DNA from 2 places in the Corynebacterium limaceinasi genome. Region 2 is predicted to be linked to the other one. Evidence: predicted binding sites of a transcription regulator. Region 2 holds the regulator's gene; the other holds the start of a gene.
The links. Region 2 encodes LexA, which represses DNA repair genes until DNA is damaged. Its sites were predicted from a motif close to CGAACANNTGTTCG; they were not measured.

Region 1: a site for LexA is predicted at 1,439-1,452, ahead of ACLI1Q_RS00360 (HNH endonuclease signature motif containing protein). Genes of this name have one in related genera too.

Annotation. Positions count from the first base shown of each region.
Region 1 is NZ_CP177100.1:70,180-73,384, reverse strand. It holds gene ACLI1Q_RS00375 (CHY zinc finger protein) at 1-163, opposite strand, end outside; gene ACLI1Q_RS00370 (hypothetical protein) at 141-971, opposite strand; gene ACLI1Q_RS00365 (heme transporter) at 971-1,312, opposite strand; gene ACLI1Q_RS00360 (HNH endonuclease signature motif containing protein) at 1,542-2,675, shown strand; gene ACLI1Q_RS00355 (LURP-one-related/scramblase family protein) at 2,704-3,205, shown strand, end outside.
Region 2 is NZ_CP177100.1:1,529,521-1,532,725, reverse strand. It holds gene ACLI1Q_RS07480 (DeoR/GlpR family DNA-binding transcription regulator) at 1-205, opposite strand, end outside; gene lexA (transcriptional repressor LexA) at 689-1,399, opposite strand; gene ACLI1Q_RS07470 (hypothetical protein) at 1,654-2,058, shown strand; gene nrdR (transcriptional regulator NrdR) at 2,278-2,736, shown strand; gene hrpA (ATP-dependent RNA helicase HrpA) at 3,018-3,205, opposite strand, start outside.

The DNA of each region.
Region 1 (3,205 bases), 1.0 Mb from region 2:
CATCGACAAGCATGGGCCCAAACTCATGATCCGTCAGCTCCGCATGGCACAGCGCGCACGCGAAGTACTCGCCGCAGGTCGCGCACTTATTGGCCACCACGTCGAGCGGGGAATGCCAATGCTTGCACCGGCCCTCCGCATCAATCGCGCCGCGAATCTTCATGGTTCTGCCACTCCTTCTTCTTCGCCTCCGACTTCTTTGCATTGCGCACCGCCATCACCCCAAAGGCAATGGCAATAACTATAGGCATCCACACCCTGCTGTAATCCATAAGGAAAACCACCCATTCCGGAGGTACAAAGTGCACCGCAAACTGCGGCGCGGGCAAGGTAATCTGCGGTGGCTCCGGCAGGTTCGGCAAATTTGGCAGCGGAAGGTAAATCTCTGGGAAATCTACATCTGGCAGCTCCCAATCCGGCAGCAAGCGCGAGAGGATGCGGCTAATAATAGGAGCCAAAACAATCATCGCGATGGCCCACCCGGACTTCCCCAGCCCACCGAGCAGTGGATACAGCACGCGCTTGAAGGGGCTTTCTTCCATTGCCCGGCGCCGCTTTTCACCCAAGGAGCCCGGCGGCGGATCAAAGGCCACGGCCTCCTCCCCATCGCGGTAGTAGACATCCTGTATCTCCCCGAAGGGCGTGGCTTGGATATCTACATAAGGCTTAGTCAGCGGCGCACTATTCTCACTGAATGAGAGATCGTTTTCCAGATTCTTCTGCAATGAATAACGGCCGCCACGCGGCTTGTCGTGCCGGCTGCGAACCTCGCCATTGACCACGATCTGCATGCGGGGTGCAGGATTCTTGCGCCAGAGCTGGATGCGGTGGATAAAGGGGGCATCGCCAAGCACCGGCGTAAATTCCTTCGGCTCCTTGGGCCATTCGCCCTGCTCAGCGAACTCGGCATCGTAGCCGCGCTCAACCTCGAGCAGGCCAGCCTCAGGGTGGTCCAACCGCCAGATTTCCATCAGCGCTTCCTCAACTTGGCGCCCAATTTGCTAGCACCCAACGCCAAAAGGACCACTACCGGCAGGTAAATCCATGTCCCCTCGTTGAAGTACATCTCCATGGCCGCGAAATAGGCGATGCCCGCAACCCAGAAGATGGTCCATGAGTAGCGGAATGTGGCGGCATCGATAAGAGCAATAAGCACGGTAAGCCCACCCATGATGCCGAGCAGCGTCGTTCCGGAAACCGCCTGGTAAATCGCCGGCGGGAGCACCAGGAAGTTAGCGATCATCGCCAAAGGCGCCCACCACTGCCACCACGCGCGGCCGGGTTCTTCCTGCGTTTCCTGCTCCTGGCTCATACCCTCCTCAAGCTAGCACATAATTTTGTTTTTTGAGCCGGTTATCCTGACGGAAGAATATGCATTCCTACCTGCGAAAACGCGTTAAAACAGGCGAATGTCCGGCGGGTGTTCTATAGTGTTTTTCGTACACACGTTCACAACACAAATTTAGGTTTTAAGCGCCATGGAAGATCCATACTTTTCCACGACCAACACCAAAGACCCCACTACACGCTTAGCTTTTGAGATGCGAAAATCTGAATACGAGTTCTGGACTGAACAGATCCCCGATCTCGATTCTGATTTCGAATTAGTCACCCAATCCCTTTACCGCACCACCGGAGTTAATCAGGGGCGAATCGGCCATATTCTGATGGCCCTGTATCGCCTAGAAGAGCTCCCGCAGCTGAAAGAGCTGCAGCACCAGCTTTACCACTTAGATTTAGACCGCCTCATTGCCATCAATAAATCCCTTAACCGCCTGGGCAACCCGGCCCCGGAGGTAGTCGCGCGCATCGATGAGCAGCTCACCGCCTACCTCACCCCCACCCGCGCCAACCAGGCCATGCGGACGCAAGCGCAGATTAAAAGGAAGATCAACGAGCTCATCAACCTCGAAGATGACACCCTTGCGGTCAAGAAGGGGCCGACCCAGCCGCGCTACACCATGGAGAATTGGGGAAACAATACCGCAGCAATGACGCTGAGCGCGGATCCCTCGGTGATGGCGTGCGTAGATAAGTGCATCAAGGAGACTGCGCTCAAGCTGGATTGCTCGCTTGCCGATGCCGCCATTTCCCTCCTCACCGGCAATACCGAAGCACCCCAGGTCATCCTGAATGCCTACAAGGCAACCGATGTCCCCAACTCCCCCGCATTCATTGAATCCGTTGGGTGGCTCGACCCGGCGCGCTCCAACGCCCTGCCCTACTCCAAGATCCGGGAACTGAACCCGGATAAAGAGGTAAAGGGATATGTCACCCCGCCGGATATGGCAGCCTACCTCGAAGGATTCGACGGCACCTGCCGCTACCCTGGCTGCAACCGCCCTGCCACGGTGTGCCAGAAGGATCACCGCATCAACCACGCGGATGGCGGGCCGACGACTCCCGCAAACCTTGCGTGCCTGTGCCAACACCACCACAACATAAAGACCGATGGCCGGGCCTTTTACGTCATGGATCCGCACACCCGGGACATTATTTGGTTCTTCGAGGACGGCACCTGGACCGTCACCGAGCCCTCCGGCCCGCTGGCGGAAAAGAATAAGAATTGGGTGCAGACTTTTGCACAAACCATGACCGCCCACCGCGCACGGGCCTACGAAGAGGCCCACGAAGCACAGGAAAAAGAAAAAACCATCCCAAGGAAGGAGGATTAAAAACGCCCACTGCCATACATTGGTTGGCATGATGCAAAAATTATTCACGCTCGACGAGCTGATCATTTCCCAGACCAAGTCCCTCCTCAAGGATCGATTCATGATTTCTGATGTCAACGGGACCCCAGTGGGCACCATCGTGCAATCCACCAGCCTTAAGGAGATGGTGTTTAAACCCTCCCGTAGCTTGGAGGTCGCACTCACGGATGCCGAAGGCAACCCCCAACAAACAGTCATGACGATCTCGGATCCGCCGAATTTTTTGCGGGATACCTACGAGGTACACCTACCGGGAATTGAACAGCCCATGGCCGTTATCACCAAGCGCTTCTCCATGTTCAAAACCAAGATGGAATTAACAATGGGGGGCTTTGCCGACGTCGAAGTGCACGGCGATTTCTGGGATTGGAACCTCACCATCACCTCCCAGGATCGCCAGCTTGCCGATGTCTCCAATAAATGGACCGGCATGGGCAACTACTTCATGGGTAAAAACACGTATCTCCTGCGGATCGCGCCAGGCCTCAACG
Region 2 (3,205 bases):
GGGTGAGCTCCGCGGTCTGGAACGCCTGCGAAGCCACGGCGCCACCGTGAACGCGGTGGACAACGCCCTCACGATCTAGCACGGCTAGGTCGCGGCGAATGGTTTCAGCAGTCACGTCGAAACGCTCCGATAATTCGGTGACGTTCACGCGACCCTCGACGGCAGTTTGGGACGCGATCTGGCGGCGTCGCTCCTCTGCGTACACAGACCCTCCTTGCTCCTTGCCTTCGTCCGGGCGGTTACTCCGTCTGCGAATGCAGGCGTTCGGTGAAAGCTAACTGATGTGGGATTTCTCCCTCCATTGTGTCAAAATTCGGCGGTAATCGGACGAAAACAAAAATTAGGGTGTGCGCCGTTGTCTGGTTTGGGATGAAAGCCGCAGGTCAGTCAGCTATATTTGCCCTAGTTGAAAGCCAACCCTAGTAGCGCTTAACTTACAGATCCGTTATTTCGGGGGTGCTTTTTCAATAAGTCCCGCGCGCTTAAGTTGGCTTTTGGGGCGCGATTGCGAGGCAGAAAGGCATGGAATGTGTTAAAACTCGTAGGCCCTGCTCCCCAAGCAGGGGAAACAGGGCAGCGTACTAAGTGCAAAGAGCGGGTTTCAAGAAAGCGGGCGCAGAGTGCAGGCGGCGACAACAGCCGCAGGCGAAAACTCGCGTGCGGCTTGGTTAACGTAGCTTGCCGGGGCTTAGAGTTTGCGGAAGACGGATACTACCTTGCCCATAATTTCCGCATCATCGCCGTTGATGGGCGGGTAGGCATCGTTGTGCGGAAGGAGCCATACGCCAGAGGAATCGCGGTGGAATTCCTTGACGGTGGCCTCGGAGCCATCGAGAAGCGCGGCGACAAACTCGCCTTCCTCAGCCACCGATTGCGACCGAATGATGACCCAGTCGCCGTTGAGGATGCCGGCATCCTGCATGGAATCGCCCACGACCTGCAGCATATAGAGCTCGCCCCCGCCGACGACCTCGTCTGGCATGGGGAAATACGTGTCGATATTTTCCTCTGCGGTGATTGGTGCACCGGCGGCGATGCGGCCAACGACGGGAATATAAGCTACGGCGGCAGACTCTTCAGGGCCGCGGGCAGAGGTATCGGGGATCTCCTTAGACTTGCGGCCCGGCTTCTTTTCGGCGTCGTCAGTGTTGAGGTGGCGTACGTCGACCGCGCGGGGCTTATTGGGATCGCGGCGCAAGAAGCCCTTTTCCTCAAGCTGCTTGAGCTGATAGGCCACGGATGAGGTGGATTGCAGGCCGGCGGCGTCACCAATTTCGCGGATGCTGGGCGGGTAACCGCGGAGCATCACTGCATCGCTGATGACGTTAAGGATGCGGCGTTGCCTTTCGGAAAGGGAGGCGTAATCGTTCTTTGCGGTGCTTGCTTTCTTGCGGCCCATGTGCGGCTCCTAGCTAGGGGGTCTGAGGTTTCTGCGTTCGTAGCTTGAAAAGGGACTGGGTGACACCTGCGTGCCATAACTCATTTGTAGCACGAAAAGTACAAGCGTTCGAGATTTACGCGAAAAACTGGACAGGTTTTCGAAGGGGTGCTATAAATCGAACATAGAAACAGTCTCGAACACAGGAGCGACATTGAGCTCTTGCTGTGTCAAGGGGCCGCTTTAGACTTACGGCGGTCGTCGAAAGGAAAGCAATGTCTCAACTACTTAACTCTCGCAATAACACGGTTAAACAACGCGCGGCACGTCCACAGATCGTCCCTTCAGCCGCCATTTGGGATATTGATGATCAAAGCTGGGGCGTGCAGCATTCTCCTTCCGAAAAGAGGGAAATCAGGACCTTAAATTCCGTATATCGAACGAATCGTGAAGGTTATTCGAATACGTGGACTGATGAAAGTTTCTTACCTGATTTCGCGAACAGGCCGATGAAAGAAGACGATGCGCAAAGTTCGCGCAAGAATTACCTCCTTGGTGCAGTATTTGGCGCTGCCGTATTTTTCGGCACGATTGCCGGCGGGCTGATGGGTACGAATGCTGAAACGCCGACTGATCCTGGCGCTTCGGTACAGCAAGTAGAAGCAGCGATCGGTCAGTAGCGCTGCGTGTACTAAAGCAGGCCACTAAAGCAGGCACTTCGGGGTTTAAGGCTTGGAGCCTTGTTAGGCAGCAGCTTGTTTACCAGCGGCAGATAGGGCCTGCTTGCTTCACGGAGACCGGCACGCGAGCAGGAGAGGTCTTTCGCAATGATGTCAGGTTTTTGGCTTGGCCTTGGGAGGTAAACTAAACCGAGAAGCTAAATTAGCGAAAGGACTAGTGTGTACTGCCCGTTTTGCCATAACGAACAATCCCGCGTTATTGACTCGCGCGTGGTTGATGCTGGCGCATCGATACGGCGCCGGCGGGAGTGTGCTTCCTGCAAGGGGCGCTTCACCACTGTGGAAAAGGCCGTACTGCTGGTTGTTAAGAGAAATGGCCTTGCTGAGCCATTTAGCCGGGATAAACTCATTCGGGGCGTTAGGCGCGCGTGCCAGGGTCGTGACGTTAGCGATGATGCCTTAAAAAAGTTGGCCCAAGAGGTTGAGGAAACGGTGCGGGGGCATGGTTCCTCGCAGGTGAATGCCAACGAAATCGGGCTAGCGATTCTCGAGCCGCTGCGTGACCTAGACGAGGTTGCATATCTGCGCTTTGCCTCGGTGTATAAATCATTCGAGAGCGCGGATGACTTTGAATCGGAGATTCGTTTGATGCGGCGCCGCGATCGCGGGGACCTTTAAACTGCGCAGTGTAGGACGATTTCTCAGCCGTGATACGGCCGTTCCTGCGCAGGATCGAAGCAGTCTTAAATGGCATTTTGTGCGCATGATTCCGCTAGAGCCTGCCCAATGTTCACGCCGCCGGCGGCCGAGTAAGCAGATTTTTAGCTTAGGTACGGCCGGCCGGGTGGCCAGCCAGCAGACCGAGCGGCCAGCAGGCCGGACGGCTAGCCAGCGGACCGGGCGTCCGTAGCGGGGAGCCGGGGTCCTCGGTCGGCGGTGGGACCGTGACGTTGGGGAGACTAGCGCAGCTTATCCACCGCTTTTTGAATCCTCCGCAGGGATACTGCGTGGGCCGTGCCGAGGCGCTGGGCAAAAAGCGAGACCCGCAATTCCTCAATCATCCAGTGGATGTCCTTGACCTCGCGGGTCTTTTCGCGGCCCGCGGGAAGGTTTCGGAGGCGGTTTGCTAGGTAGGCCTTGGCATTAT